2 regions of the Buttiauxella sp. AC038 genome follow, and region 2 is predicted to be linked to the other one. Evidence: riboswitches for the same ligand, from Rfam matches in the RefSeq annotation. Region 2 holds a riboswitch; the other holds the start of a gene.
The links. A riboswitch is a leader RNA that binds a small molecule or an ion and turns the genes downstream of it on or off. The one in region 2 is predicted to bind cobalamin.
Positions count from the first base shown of each region.

Region 1: another riboswitch for cobalamin. It lies ahead of AC0IXI_RS08625 (cobyrinate a,c-diamide synthase); the one in region 2 lies ahead of btuB (TonB-dependent vitamin B12 receptor BtuB).

Region 1 covers NZ_CEEDCQ010000001.1:1,807,721-1,815,872, reverse strand. Annotated here, with positions in the region: gene cbiB (adenosylcobinamide-phosphate synthase CbiB) at 1-347, opposite strand, end outside; gene AC0IXI_RS08625 (cobyrinate a,c-diamide synthase) at 344-1,726, opposite strand; cobalamin riboswitch at 1,885-2,056, opposite strand; gene AC0IXI_RS08620 (GHMP family kinase ATP-binding protein) at 2,217-3,077, shown strand; gene AC0IXI_RS08615 (DUF496 family protein) at 3,211-3,531, opposite strand; gene AC0IXI_RS08610 (FUSC family protein) at 3,738-4,796, opposite strand; gene sbmC (DNA gyrase inhibitor SbmC) at 4,885-5,355, opposite strand; gene dacD (serine-type D-Ala-D-Ala carboxypeptidase DacD) at 5,561-6,727, opposite strand; gene sbcB (exodeoxyribonuclease I) at 6,992-8,152, shown strand, end outside.
Region 2 covers NZ_CEEDCQ010000001.1:4,841,512-4,849,663, reverse strand. Annotated here, with positions in the region: gene oxyR (DNA-binding transcriptional regulator OxyR) at 109-1,035, shown strand; gene sthA (Si-specific NAD(P)(+) transhydrogenase) at 1,009-2,409, opposite strand; gene fabR (HTH-type transcriptional repressor FabR) at 2,602-3,246, shown strand; gene AC0IXI_RS22915 (YijD family membrane protein) at 3,261-3,617, shown strand; gene trmA (tRNA (uridine(54)-C5)-methyltransferase TrmA) at 3,663-4,763, opposite strand; cobalamin riboswitch at 4,873-5,188, shown strand; gene btuB (TonB-dependent vitamin B12 receptor BtuB) at 5,257-7,125, shown strand; gene murI (glutamate racemase) at 7,070-7,936, shown strand.

The DNA.
Region 1 (8,152 bases), 3.0 Mb from region 2:
GTGCCGTCTTTTAAGGCGCGGTAAACCTCCATTGCTGCATCCCCCAGGCAACGGGCGGCAAGCACGGTGTAAATCATCCACACCTCAACCAACCAGCCGAGCCACACAGATACCTGGTTTGCGAGGTGCAATACTCCCCAACTCACACCCCAGGTCGTGCCCACCACAACCAGCCATAACACACCGCCGCCGATTTTCAGTGCACGGTCGCTTTTGCAGCACCGGCGTATCTGGCGCTGCATAAAGCTGATGAGATTGCCAATCCAACGCACCGGATGGGGCCAGTGATGCGGGTCACCGAGCCAATAATCCAGTAACCACGCAACAGCCCACGCAAGGAGTGTCATAGGTGGTTCCTCGCAAGTGCTAACCAGCGATTGAGTAATGATGGACGTTGAGCGAAATGAACATGCAGGTAACTTGCAAAGGTCGCATGATGCTGAAAACCGCCCTGCCAGCGCGAAATAGCAACACCATCGCGCCATTTGCAACAATCGAGAGCTGCGGGTAATGAGCCGCTGAAATCTGAATAATGGAATTCGTGCCCGCGCAGGGTTTCGCCTTTTTTGGCAAGTAACGTGTCGTGTAATGCCGTGGCTTCGCAGTAACCGAAACGTGTTAGCCGTTTGCCCATCTGGCTGTGGCCTGGCAGCACGCCACACATGGCATGGGTTTCATCATTGCCGTCAGTCAAAGATTCACCCAGATACATCAACCCGCCACATTCGGCATACAGCGGAATGCGGCGTTGATGCGCTTCACGCAAGGACTCACGCATGGCGGAATTGGCAGCAAGTTTTGCGCCATGGACTTCGGGGTAACCGCCGCCGAGCCAGATCATCTGGCTGTCGGGGAGTCGGGAGTCATGCAACGGGCTGAAACGCTGGATTTTCACCCCGGCCTGCTCGAGCATGTCGAGGTTATCCGGGTAGTAAAAGTTGAAGGCTTCGTCTTCGGCAACGGCAACGGTTAGCCCATGCGCTAAGGCTTCGTCAGCAATCGCGGGAGCTTCGCCGTGCGGCAGAGAATTTAGGTGAGATAACGCCAGCAGGCGGTCAATATCCACAGTTTCTTCAAGCTGCTGCGCCAGGCGCTGCCAGCGTTCATCTTGCGGGGAGTGTTCTTGTGCCGGAACAAGACCAAGGTGGCGCGAGGGTAAAGCGACATCGGCCATAACGGGTACTCGCCCCAACACCGGTAGCCCGCAATATCGGGTAATCGCATCGGCAAGCAACTGATAATGGCTATCGCTATTAACGCGATTAAGTATGACTCCGGCAATGTTAAGCGTGGGGTCAAAGCGCTGGAAACCCAGGACTGTGGCAGCAATGGACGTGGACACAGCTTTGCCATCTACCAGCAAAATCACCGGGCAACCGAGCTGTTTTGCCATAGCCGCGCTGCTGCAATAGTTGGGGTCCGTTCCGTAACCGTCGTACAGCCCCATCACGCCTTCGATAACGGCGACATCAGCGTGCTGCATTTGTTTTGCAAACAGACCGTTAAGGGTTGGAGTGGGCAGCATGAATGCATCGAGATTGCGTGAGGCAATGCCGGACACAGCACTGTGCCAGCCGCTGTCGAGGTAATCGGGGCCGATTTTGAAAGGTTGAACGCGCAGACCGCGCAGCATGAGGGCACGGAGCAGCCCGAGCGTGACGGTAGTTTTGCCACAGCCGCTGCTGGTTCCTGCAATGACGAATGCGTGTTTCGCTGCCCCTGCCATAATTGCCTTTTTACTTACTTCGGCAAAATGCGGATGTCAGCACGTGCGCGCACCTTGCGGCTGCACGCATCTGATGACAACTGGCTTCCCACCGAAGGAGTTGTTGTGAGTCCAGATAATTCGCAGTGCAGGCAAGGCTCTGCAAGTTGAAGTATCAAAAGTATTCTGACGAGTCGGTCTTCTGGCTTAGCTTCATCCTCATCCGCCCTTCCCAATCAAAGATCAGTGGTTACGCGGGTTCGTCGGCATCACAGCAGCGGGGGCTGCGGGGGAGTTTCACCCCCTTCCCAGCCATGTGTCACACATGGCATAAACGAGTCAGTTGTATCGTGCATGATTCTCAAATTATCATGCACGTGAATATGTAAAAGCTGGCACAGTGTAAAAGCTAATAGATATTGAGTGTTGCGCTATAACAATTTTTACTGATTTTTTAAGCCCTGAGGTAATGAAATAATGAATCCCAGCATAAATGAGCGTTGCCCAAAAGATGGCTGAAGCGAGCTGCCCGGCATCTTGTGGGGAATTTATTCAGGGATGGATTAGCGGCAGCGAAAAACTGGTGTCCTGCCCGATAGACTGGTTTAGCACCGTTGAAGTGCGTGATGGTGCAAAAAAACCAACTGAGCGCCCGCGTATGCGCCAGATACTGGAACAGGTGGTGGCGTATTTTGGTCACCCCGCTGCATTATCAGAGAGCCTGAGCACCGCTCTCGAGTCCACGATCCCCGTAGGTAAAGGCCTTGCGAGCAGCACCGCAGATATTGCCGCAACGGCAGTGGCGACCGCCCGGTATTTGGGTGAAACGCTCAGCGAATCCACCCTTGCGGCTTTATGTGTAAACATTGAACCGACCGACAGCACGATTTTTGTTTTGCCGACGCTTTTCTCCCACCTGAATGCGCAAACTCAGTTTAGCTGCCAGGCCGCGCCAGCTATGGATATCCTGTTGCTTGAAAGTGATACCACGATTCTGACTGAGGACTACCGTCGTCATCAGCGCGAATCTGCGTTAATTAGCCATGCCGCAGTACTTGATGACGCGTGGCTTCGCTTGCAACAAAGTTGCAAGATGCAAGAGCCTCGCTTGTTGGGAGAAGCCGCCACGCAAAGCGCGATCGCCAGCCAGGCGTTACTGCCAAAACCGATGTTTTCGCAGCTGTTAGCGCTAGTTGAAGAGTTTGATTTATTCGGTGTGAACGTGGCGCACAGCGGGAGTGCTGTGGGGTTGATGCTTGATACCAGTAAGCATGATGTTGGGAAATTACTCTGGCAGATTAATCAGTTCGCTATTGATGTGCCTTATCCGCAGCAACATCTGGTGAAGACGATTGCAGGCGGCGTGCGTTAAGTTCTTGCGAAAAAAAACCGCCGAATCGGCGGTTTTCACAATTAACACTAATTTCCCTAAATAATTCAAGTTGCATCAAGGCGGCAAGTGAACACAGCCAAGGCAGAGGCAGCTCGAAGTATGGCGGGTAAATTTACTCGGGTTTGATTTCACCCATCACTTTCAGTTTTTTGGAAATTTCACGACGCTCTTTAGACAGTTCAGCATTCTTGATGATGTAATCATCAACACGGTCTTCGTAGTCGGTTTTCATGCTGGCAATGATGCCCTGAATAGCTTCAATGCTCATACCTGGCTTAATGTAGTCACTCAGGTTATCAAGAAGCAGAACACGTTTTGAGTTATCACGGATCTTTTTCTGAACGTCCTGAATCTCACGCTGCAGTTTGTTTTTACGACGGAACAGACGCACAAACTCAAGCACGTCCTGGAAAGAAGGTTTAGTTGGTTCCATTTTTATACCCCTGCTAATTTCATACTCGGATTCGTTAAGACAACCGCCATAAGATTACCTTAATGGTAGCGGCGGCCGCTGACAATTCTTTTATCCCCGTCCGTTCCGGGCTCTATAGCCAAACAGTACAGGCGATTAGTCTCTTTCGCTATCTTAACCTCAATTGGTGCTGAATCGAAACCAGCAATTCGCTCCGCACCCCGCAATTATTTACGTAACGCGCGGCAGATCAACTGCGAGAGTAATTCCAGTTGACGAGCAAGCTCCAGACTCAACCAGACATAACCGTGAATTGGGGTTTCCTGAAGTTTCCCATTTCCCCCTTCCTGCATGAGCTGGCGCAATTCGCTGACGATCTCGGTCAGCTTTTCGTTATTAGCAGAAATCGGTGATGGGTTACCGTCATGCAATGCATGGGCAATCGCAGCGAGTGTGCGTTGCGTCATCTGCTGAGTATCACGCAGAGTATGAGCATTGATCATCAGGAAATGGCTCTCTCGGGAAGCCCAGTAAGCATTGATTTGCAGCTCAAGCGTGCACACCATATTACGGCTGACAGTTTGTATCGCTTCGAAAATAGATTTCTGGATGTGCGTTTCTTTGCTGCTCGGCCCAATCAGTGCGCGCATTTTCACTACATCGGTCAACACCTGATGCAGATGTTTTTCCAAACGCGGGCGCTCCAGCAAGTTCGGAGAAAAACCTGCGTTATAAACCCGACCAAAGGCGGTGACGAAATTCGCCATTTGAATGCGCCAGTGGATAAACGCACGCTGCGGATAAATACTGGTAAATAGCATTGCGAGTAATGATCCGAAGATAACATCACCACTGCGCCACAACGCAATTTCCATATCACCAGCCGGTGCACCCACTACGACTGCGAGGGTAATACCAATCAGCAGAGCCTGATACGGGCGTTTCCCCAGCGCCAGGTAACCGCAAATAAACATCGCAAAAGCGCACCAAACCAGCATCAGCGGCAGAGAAAACAGCTCCAACCTTAGCGCAATAAGCCCCATGGTTGCGCCACAAATGGTGCCGCCAATACGTTCAAAGGCGCGAGGTACTACATTTCCCCAAAAGGATATTGGCCCCATCACCACCACTAAAGTGATTAATGGCCATGTGCCTTCCGGAACTTTCAGAAGATGAACTATGAGAAAGGTAAGAACAAATGCCAGCGCGATACGAACGCCATGCACAATTCGGTAGTTGCGATAAACGCGTAGTTCAAACGGACTTAGTGATTTGTCGGGGCGCACACCCGGCTCTCCTGAAACAAAAGCGTGATTGTACCTGTTTTTTAAGTGTGGGCATCACAAAGTTAGGGGGCTTACGCCCCCTTCAGCTTCACTCTTGATCTGCAACCGGGATATACATATCAACTTCCCACACTCCACTTTCAGAGCCATCATTCAGATAGTGCTCAAAGCAAGGTTTGCCGGTTAACTGGAAGCGGTTATCTGCAAGGAGACTATCAAAGAAGAGATTCCATGGTTTTGCAAAATCGCCGTCGTCGACTTTTGCACGCGCGACGGCATATTGCCCTGCTTCAATGCGTGTAGTGATGACACCTTCACTGTTTTCAGGCACGGTAAAATCTTCCGCAACAGAAACAACCGTGTCGCAACGCAGCTTTTCCGCAGGTACAACATCTGGGTTATCGTAGTAAACCGCCAGCCACTCTTCACCGACGACTTTATGAGATTTAACCCATAGAGAAAGTTGCTCAAATCCTTGTTGAACCGTTTTTTCCCACGGCCCTACCATATGAAAACCCGCTACTTTTCGCTCATGAACTTGTTGTACGTTAAATTCCATATGACCTCCTGACCCGATTAAAAGCACTGTATATAAATACACCACTCTATTACTGGGAAGCAATCCTTTGGCTGGGTGATGTGGTTACTTTGCGAGCAAGATCGCTTTTCGCCAATAAATCGTAGTACAGACGAGAACCACAGGTTAGAACTAAAGGCGAAAAAAAAGGCCGACATAAAGTCAGCCTGTTGAAAATTTTAAGCAACTACAGCTTGTGGCTCAGATAATCACTAAATCGCGACCATGCACTGCCCTTTTTAACATCGGTTAGCGTCACCAGCGGCCAGTGTGCAATCAGCTTGTCGCGGTCAAACAGTTCAATTTCACCAACATGTTGGTTAGCGGCGACAGGCGCTTCCATCTCCGGGTTATCAAGGACATATTTGGCTTTAATATTTGGAACTTCCGATTTTGGCAGTGCCAGATAGACATCCTGATTGGTGCCGACTTCAACTTTCTTTTGGTCGCCATACCAGACAGTTTCGGTGCCAATTTTTTTGCCTTTATGCAGCACCTGCACAGTATCAAAATTATCCTGACCCCAATGTAGCAGTTTGCGCGCCTGGTCTTCGCGGCCTTTCGGGCTTTCAGCTCCCATTACAACTGCAATTAAGCGGCGCTCGCCATCAACACTTGAAGCGATAAGGTTAAAGCCTGCACTGGCAGTATGGCCGGTTTTCAAACCATCCACATTCAGCCCTTTATCCCACAATAGGCCATTGCGGTTCTGCTGCGTGATACCATTCCACGTGAGGCTGCGCTCGCTATACATATGATAAAAATCAGGCTCGCCGTGAATAATGGCGCGAGAAAGTACCGCTAAATCGTACGCCGAACTATGCTGGCCTGGCGCATCAAGACCGTGAACAGTTTCAAAATGGGTATCTCGCAGTCGCAGTTGCTGCACGTATTTATTCATCATCGCCACAAATTGTGGCTGCCCGCCAGCGACATAATCGGCTAACGCGACACAAGCGTCGTTCCCGGAATCAATAATCAGCCCGCGGCTTAAATCATGTACCGTTAGTCGGTCACCGGCTTTCAAAAACATCAGCGACGAACCGTCAAAAACCGGATTCCCTTTCGCCCAGGCATCTTTACCGACGGTGACCATATCGTTTGCCGAGATACGCCCGCTATCAATGGCGCGATCCACTACATAGCCGGTCATCAGTTTGGTCAGACTCGCCGGGTTGCGTCGCACATGTTCATTTTGCGCAGCCAGAATTTGCCCGGTGGTGTAATCCATCAATACCCATGAACCCGCCTGGATTTGTGGCGGTGGTGGCGCATTAACAAAGATATCGTCGGCAAAAGCGGTGTGAGCAGATAATGACAGCAGTGAACAGACAGCAAAAAGACGGATCTTCAACGATATACCCTCGGTAACAATAAATTCAGCCGCTTCTTTTACTGGAGTTTGCGATAATTTTCGCAATTAAATTGCAAAAAGTTATGAATAATCAAATTTGCTCGCCGGATTGGATACTTCTCCCGGTGGTGCAGGCGGCGGGTTAATGGTTTACCATGGCGTTATGCAGCACCAGCAAATAATGATGAATACATGGAGAGAGTTTTAGTGGGATTTCAGTTTAATAACAGTATGTTAAACATCACTCAAGGGCGGGGGTAAACCGTGGAAAATTCAACGCAACAACCGACCTTCCTCTTTCATGATTATGAAACTTTCGGCAAAAGCCCATCCCTTGACCGCCCGGCGCAATTTGCGGCTATTCGTACCGATGAACAATTCAATGTCATCGGTGAGCCAGAAGTCTTTTACTGCAAGCCTGCGGATGATTACCTCCCACAGCCAGAAGCCGTGATGATTACCGGCATAACGCCGCAGCAAGCCCTGGCGCGCGGTGTTAATGAAGCCGATTTTGCAAAGCGCATTCACAGCATCTTCACTGTGCCGAAAACCTGCGTGATCGGTTACAACAACGTGCGATTCGATGATGAAGTTACGCGTAATATTTTTTACCGTAATTTCTACGATCCTTATGGCTGGAGCTGGCAGAACGATAATTCTCGTTGGGATTTACTCGATGTGATGCGCGCCTGTTACGCGCTGCGCCCAGAAGGAATTATCTGGCCTGAAAACGAAGAGGGGCTGCCGAGTTTTCGCCTCGAGCACCTGACCAAAGCCAATGGCATTGAACATGCGAATGCGCACGATGCGATGTCAGATGTGTATGCCACTATCGCCATGGCGCAATTAGTCAAAACACGCCAGCCGCGCTTGTTTGAGTACCTCTACAGCCATCGTTCTAAGCACAAGCTCAACACGCTGATTGATATTCCGCAGATGAAACCACTGGTGCATGTTTCCGGGATGTTCGGCGCATGGCGTGGCAACACCAGTTGGATTGCGCCGCTGGCCTGGCACCCGGATAACAAAAATGCGGTGATAATGGTCGATTTAGCAGGTGATATTTCACCACTACTGGAACTGGACGCCGATTTGTTACGCGAACGCTTATATACCCCGAAAACCTCACTGGGCGATGCCGCAGCCGTACCAATCAAACTGGTTCATCTGAATAAATGTCCGGTACTGGCGGTGGCAAATACGTTGCGCCCGGAAGATGCCGAACGGTTAGGAATCGATCGTAAGCGTTGCCTGGATAACCTGAAGTTACTGCGCGAGCACCCTGTGGTGCGTGAAAAAGCTGTGGCTATCTTTGCTGAAGCCGAGCCTTTTGTACCGTCTGATAATGTTGATGCGCAGCTTTATAACGGCTTTTTCAGCGATGCTGACCGCGCGGCGATGCGCATTGTGCTGCAAACCGATCCG
Region 2 (8,152 bases):
GGTTTGTGCTGTTGATGACTATTATTCATTATCAATGGTTGATAGGGATAATCGTTCGTTGCTATGATTTCTATCGCCATGGGCTATCATGGCGACGGAGGATAGAGAATGAATATTCGTGATCTAGAATACCTGGTGGCGCTGGCTGAGCATCGTCACTTTCGTCGGGCAGCGGATGCCTGCCATGTCAGTCAGCCAACGCTTAGCGGTCAGATTCGTAAACTTGAAGATGAACTCGGCGTGATGTTGCTTGAACGCACTAGCCGTAAAGTGTTGTTCACTCAGGCGGGTTTGTTGCTGGTGGACCAGGCTCGCACTGTGCTGCGTGAAGTAAAAGTCCTTAAAGAGATGGCGAGTCAGCAGGGCGAGGCAATGTCCGGGCCGCTGCACATCGGTTTGATCCCAACCGTTGGGCCTTATCTGCTGCCGCAGATTATCCCGATGCTGCATAAAACTTTCCCGAAACTAGAAATGTACCTGCACGAGGCGCAGACCCATCAGTTGTTAGCGCAGCTTGATAGCGGAAAACTCGACTGTGCGATTCTCGCTTTGGTGAAAGAGAGTGAAGCCTTTATTGAAGTGCCGCTGTTTGATGAGCCAATGATGCTGGCGATTTACCAGGACCACCCGTGGGCGGACCGTGATCGCGTTCCATTATCGGATCTTGCAGGTGAAAAGCTGTTGATGTTGGAAGACGGGCACTGCCTGCGCGATCAGGCATTAGGTTTCTGTTTTCAAGCGGGAGCGGAAGAAGACACGCATTTCCGTGCAACCAGCCTTGAAACGCTGCGTAACATGGTGGCAGCCGGAAGTGGGATAACATTGTTACCTGCGCTGGCAGTTCCAAACGAGCGCTGCCGGGACGGTGTGGTTTACCTGCCATGTTATAAACCAGAGCCGCGTCGTACTATCGGTCTGGTTTATCGTCCGGGTTCTCCACTGCGTGGTCGCTATGAGCAACTCGCTGAGGCCATCCGCACGCACATGGATGGCCATTTTGAGCCAGAGTTAAAACAAGCGGTTCAAGCCGTTTAAAGCCGCTACTCGATAGGCTTCCGCCATGGTCGGGTAGTTAAAGGTGGTGTTAACAAAGTACTCAATCGTGTTACCACCCCCTTTCTGCTCCATAATTGCCTGGCCGATGTGAATAATTTCGGCCGCACGCTCACCAAAGCAGTGGATCCCTAAAATCTCTTTCGTCTCACGATGGAAGAGAATTTTTAGCGTGCCTACGTTCATGCCAACGATTTGCGCGCGCGCAAGGTGCTTGAACTGCGCCCGGCCCACTTCATACGGCACTTTCATCGACGTTAACTGCTGCTCGGTTTTCCCGACGGAGCTGATTTCCGGAATGGTATAAATACCTGTCGGAATATCTTCAATCAGATGCGCCGTTGCTTCGCCTTTAACCAGAGCTTGGGCCGCGATTCTGCCCTGATCGTAAGCCGCAGATGCCAGGCTCGGGTAACCAATCACATCGCCAACGGCATAAATATGCGGTTGTGCAGTCTGGTACATGCTGTTGACCTTCAACAGACCACGGCCATCTGCTTCCAGCCCAACATTTTCCAGTGACAGCGAATCGGTATTACCCGTGCGCCCGTTCGCATAAAGCAGGCAGTCAGCTTTCACTTTTTTGCCAGACTTTAACGACACAATGACGCCATCTTCCACGCCTTCGATATTCTCAAACTCTTCGTTGTGGCGAATAACGACGCCGCTATTCCAGAAGTGGTAAGAGAGCGAGTCGGACATCTCCTGATCGAGAAACGCCAACAGGCGATCGCGGGTATTAATCAAATCAACCTTGACGTTCATGCCACGGAAGATCGACGCATACTCGCAACCAATCACCCCTGCACCATAAATAATGACGTGGCGTGGTTCATGGTGGAGGTTAAGAATGGAATCGCTGTCGTACACCCGCGGATGGCTGAAATCGACTTCTGGCGGACGATAAGGGCGCGAGCCGCAAGCAATAATGAACTTCTCGGCGGTGATCATCTCCACCGAGCCATCGTGACATTCCAGCGAGATAGTATGTGCATCTACAAAGCGTGCGTCGCCCTGCAACATCTCGCAGCGATTACGCTCATAAAAGCTCTGGCGCATGCGAGTTTGTTGGTTAATGACGCTATCAGCGTGATTAAGAATATCGGCGAAGGATGAACGGAGGAGATGTGTGTGGTCGCTGTATAAAGGGTTTTGGTTAAATTCGATAATGCGGCTGACTGCGTGGCGCAGCGCTTTTGAGGGGATGGTTCCCCAGTGAGTGCAACCGCCACCCACGTTATGGTAGCGCTCAACAACGGCTACCCTTGCTCCGAGTTTCACCAGCCCCATTGCGGCACCTTCGCCGCCAGGACCGGAACCAATTACTATTGCGTCATAATCGTAGGTGTGTGACATGGTAAGGCTTACCTGTTCTTATACATAAAAGCAACACAATGGTAACATCAACAGCGGGATAACCCAATTATCCTTGTGCTTTTTGCTGCGTTACGCGAAGCGGCTCGCGTAAACAATCATTCACAATCCTGTATAAAACCAGTTAAGTTATTCTCTGGTATAGTGCGAGTTCGATTAAGAGATTCAGGCAATATGATGGGTGTAAGAGCGCAACAAAAAGAAAGAACCAGGCGTTCTCTGGTCGAAGCCGCGTTTAGCCAGTTAAGTGCTGAACGAAGTTTTGCCAGCCTGAGTTTGCGCGAAGTCGCCCGTGAGGCTGGTATAGCGCCAACATCGTTTTATCGCCACTTTCGTGATGTTGACGAACTGGGTTTAACGATGGTTGATGAAAGCGGCCTGATGCTGCGCCAGTTAATGCGCCAGGCTCGCCAGCGAATTGCCAAAGGCGGGAGCGTAATTCGTACTTCTGTCTCAACATTTATGGAATTTATCGGTAATAATCCCAACGCATTTCGTTTGTTGTTACGTGAGCGTTCTGGAACATCTGCCGCATTTCGTGCCGCTGTCGCCCGTGAAATTCAGCACTTTATTGCGGAACTTGCTGACTATCTTGAACTCGAAAATCGCATGCCGCGTAGTTTTACTGAAGCGCAGGCAGAAGCGATGGTTACGATTGTCTTTAGTGCTGGTGCCGAAGCGCTGGACGTTGATGCCGATCAGCGTCGTCAGCTTGAAGAGCGCCTGGTACTCCAGCTGCGCATGATTTCAAAAGGTGCGTACTACTGGTATCGCCGGGAGCAAGAAAAAGTGGCATTAGCTCAAATATCTGAAGAGTGAGTAAAGGAAGAGCAATGAAACAGTTACAAGACAGAGGTACGCTCGGGCTGGCGTTTATTGCAGGCCTGGCAATTAACGGAACGTTTGCCGCGTTATTTAGCTCGGTTGTGCCGTTTTCCATTTTCCCGATGATCACGCTGGTGCTGACGGTGTACTGTTTGCATCAACGCTACCTGAACCGCACGATGCCAGTTGGCCTGCCAAGTATTGCTGCGGCGTGCTTTGTGCTAGGTGTCTTGTTATATAGCGCAGTTGTGCGGGCTGAGTATCCGGTGATTGGTTCTAACTTCTTGCCTGCGGTGCTTTCAGTTGCATTGCTGTTCTGGATTGGTTTCAAAGTTCGTGCCCGTAAAGCGCAGGTAACTGAATAGTATTCTTAGCCAGAAATAATAACGGACGCCGAGGCGTCCGTTTTGCTATTTGCGTGTCAGCCACACGCCGCATTCCATATGATGCGTATACGGGAACTGGTCGAAGAGCGCCAGGCGCGAAACATTATGGGTTTCGCTTAATACTTCCAGATTCTCGCATAGGGTCTGCGGGTTGCAGGAAATATAGAGAATACGTGGGTATGCCTGCACCATCCTCACCGTGTCTGCATCCAGACCGCTGCGCGGTGGATCGACGAAAATGGTTTCGCACTGATAGCTTTTCAAGTCGATCCCTTCCAGACGCCTGAATTCACGCACACCATTCATCGCCTGAGTAAACTCTTCTGCTGACATGCGGATAATCTGCACGTTGTCGATTTCATTCGCTGCAATGTTGTATTGCGCGGAAGCGACAGATGGCTTGGCGATTTCAGTCGCCAGTACACGGTTAAAGTTACGTGCTAGCGCCAGAGAGAAGTTACCGTTACCACAGTACAATTCCAGCAGGTCGCCCCTGGAACCCTGAGTTGCATCCAGTGCCCATTCCAGCATATGAATATTCATTGCCGCGTTTGGCTGAGTGAAGCTGTTCTCAACCTGGCGATAAATCATCTCTTTACCGGCAACGGTTAAACGCTCATCAATAAAATCCTGATCCAGTTCGATCTTGGTTTTGGTCGCGCGTCCAATTAAATGAACGTTGAAACCCTGAGCACGCAGATTATCGCGCAATGCTTCAGCGTGTTGCTGCCACTCTTCACCCAACTTGCGATGATAAAGCAACGAAACCACAGCCTGATTGCTCATGGTAGTCAGATAATCAATCTGGAAAAGCTTAAAACGCAGGGCGGGAATATCGCGCACACCATCGAGCATTGCTGGCATTAGTGCGTTGATAAGTTCACTTGCTGCCGGGAAACTATTGACCCGAATACGTTGCTTAGTTTCCTGGTCAAACATGATGTGGTACAGGTCGTCTTCATCGTGCCAGATGCGGAATTCAGCGCGCATCCGGTAATGGCTGACTGGCGAACGGAACACCTCCGGCGCGGGAGCTGCAAAAGGGGCCATCATGCTTTGCAATCGGGCGACTTTTTCGGCCAGTTGCGCGTCGTAAAGTTCTATCGGGAGATGTTCTGGAGTCATAAGCGGCTACCTGTTAATAAAGTCAAACTACGCGGCGATTGTAGGGATTAGGCTCGTGATGTCCAGCGCTGTTGCATTTTGATGCTTATAGACAAGCTTATTAACAAAATCGTAGCATAGCGTTTCCGGCCTTTTTACATGAGTTAAAAGGGAACCCAGTGCAATTCTGGGGCTGACGCGCAGCGGTAAGGAATAGTGGGATGAATGCCATGTGCAGACACTGCTTATATGTACCCCAAATAATTCGAGATGCAGGAAGGCGGCCAGACCGTAAGTCCGCAGGAGCATAGCCTAACTATGCGACTGGGGTGCACGGGCGCAGCCAACGCATCTGCATCTTGAAGTATGACGGGAAAAGTGGGAAGTCATCATCCGTAAATAAAACACATCCAAGCCCGAAGACCTGCCGGTATACGTCGCAATTTGTCATAACTATCGCGTGCTATCGGTTATGTCTGCGGCATCCTTGATTTAAAAGCGGATGCTTATATAAATGAAGTTAAAAAAACTTTCGCTGCTTACGGCGTTGTCCGTAACGGCTTTTTCTGGCTGGGCGCAAGACAGCAATTCTGAAGAAAACCTGGTGGTGACGGCAAATCGTTTTCAGCAACCCGTCAATACTGTTCTGGCTCCAACCGATGTTGTTACCCGGGAAGACATTGACCAATGGCAGGCAAAATCGCTTAACGATGTGATGCGTCGTTTGCCTGGCGTGGATATCGCGCAGTACGGCGGTATTGGGCAAGGTTCTTCTATGTTTATTCGCGGAACCAATGCAAGCCATGTGTTAGTGCTGGTAGATGGTATTCCTATCGCTCGTCCAGGAATCTCTAACACTGCTGATATCAATCAAATCCCCCTTTCATTGGTGCAACGCGTCGAATACATTCGCGGCCCTCGCTCAGCTGTTTATGGATCGGGCGCAATTGGCGGTGTGGTGAATATCATCACGCAAACCGATGAAGATAAATCGCAAATCAATGCGGGTGTAGGCTCGAACGGCTATCAGCAATACGACGGTACTTTGCGTCATCGCTTTGGCGACACCGTGGCGACGGTGGCTGGTTCGTATGAAACGACCAAAGGCTTCAACGTCTTGCCGGACTCACCTTATAGCGGCGATAGCGATCGTGATGGCTATCGCAGCAAATCTTTCTGGGGTGGGCTTGAGCATAAGTTCAGTGACGAGTTTGATGGTTTCTTCCGTGGTTACGGTTATACCAACAATACTGATTACGACCAGGGGTCGTATGGGTATGCCGGTGGTGGCGATGAAGAGCAACTTTACAACCAGACATTCGATGCGGGCATGCGCTTCCATTCTGGCCTTTACTCTTCCCAGTTGTTGGCTAGCTATCAAAAAGTAAAAGACTACAACTATAGCAGCGTGAATGGCCGCTATAACGACGGTACCACTCTCGATAATATGACCCAGCGTAACATTCAGTGGGGTAATAACTTTGTTGTAGGAAATGGCTCAGTCAGTGCAGGCGTTGATTGGCAGCAGCAGCGCTTGACGTCTTCAGACACTGCGATGTCTGATACCTATAAGCGCGATAACACGGGTGCTTACCTCAGCGGTCAGCAGCAGTTTGGTGATGTGACGCTGGAAGCCTCTGGTCGTGAAGATAATGACGAACAATTTGGCTGGCACGGCACATGGCAGACGGCCGCTGGCTGGGAATTTGTTGAAGGTTATCGTGCGACGGTCTCTTATGGTACCGGGTTCCTCGCGCCATCGCTTGGGCAGCAGTTTGGTTCGACACGTTTTGGTATCGACTCAAATCCAAACCTGAAGCCAGAAGAGTCTAAACAATGGGAAGCCGGACTTGAAGGATTGACAGGGCCAGTAGATTGGCGCTTGTCGGCTTATCATTACCAGATAGAAAACCTCATTACCTACTATTCTGCCCCGGGATCTTTCGAAGGGAATTACGACAACATCAAGTCCGCGACCATCAAAGGGCTGGAATGGACGGGCAGCGTTGATACCGGCATCTTTACCCATAAAGTGACGCTTCAGTATATGGACCCGCGTGATGACCAGACTGATGAGGTGTTGGCTCGTCGCGCCAAACGTCAGGCGAAGTATCAGCTCGACTGGAGTATGTTTAATGTCGATATGGATGTTGCGTGGCAGTACTACGGCAAACGCTACGACAACAATACTTCTTCGTACAGCCCGACTCAGCAGGTTTTGCCGAGTTACAGCACTGTTGATGTTTCCGCATCATATCCTGTCACCTCACAGCTAACCGTTCGTGGTAGAATTGCCAACCTGTTCGATAAAGATTACGAGACGGTTTATGGCTATCAAACCCCAGGACGGGAATACTACCTCACTGGCAGCTATACCTTCTAATACACGTCCCACCGTACTGGTTTTCGATTCCGGTGTCGGTGGGCTTTCTGTGTATGACGAAGTCCGGCAGCTTTTGCCTGACCTGCACTATATATATGCCTTCGATAACGTGGCATTTCCCTACGGTGAGAAAAGCGAAGAGTTCATTGTTGAGCGCGTAGTTGAAATTGTTACTGCGGTTCAGGAACGTTACCCACTCGCGCTCGCCATCATCGCCTGTAATACGGCGAGTACCGTTTCGCTTCCTGCGCTACGTGAAAAATTCGCTTTCCCCGTCGCCGGCGTTGTCCCTGCTATTAAACCTGCTGCGCGTCTGACGACTAACGGTGTTGTCGGTTTGCTTGCAACGCGCGGTACGGTTCGCCGTCCTTATACTCACGAGCTGGTTGCGCGCTTTGCGTCAGAATGCAAAATCGAAATGCTCGGTTCGGCAGAGCTGGTGGAGTTAGCAGAGGCCAAATTACACGGGTACGCTGTCGACCTTGAAGAACTGCGTAAGATCCTTCGTCCATGGCTAAGAATGAAAGAGCCACCTGATACAGTTGTATTAGGCTGCACTCATTTCCCTCTATTAGAAGAAGAGTTACTGCAAGTCCTGCCGGAAGGCACCAGGCTGATTGATTCAGGTGCTGCGATTGCTCGCCGTACCGTATGGCTTTTAGAGCATGAATCTCCGAAAGCATTATCTTCTGATGAGAACATTGCGTTCTGTATGGGGCTTACGCCTGAGATTGCACAATTAGCACCCGTTTTGCAGCGTTATGGCTTCCCAAGGCTTGAAAAACTGGCTGTTTGTAGCGATTTCGAATAAAAAATCGACGGTTGAAATAAAAATTGAAAATAGGGGTTGTCAGCTTCCAGAAAATCCCTATACTGCGCCTCCACTGACACGGCACAACGGCTTACAAACCGGCTTGTCAGCCAGACGAAAAGCGAAAATAAACGCTTGACTCTGAAAGAGGAAGGCGTAATATACGCATCCTCGAGTTAGCAAGCGAAAGCACGCAACTCACTGCTCTTTAACAAT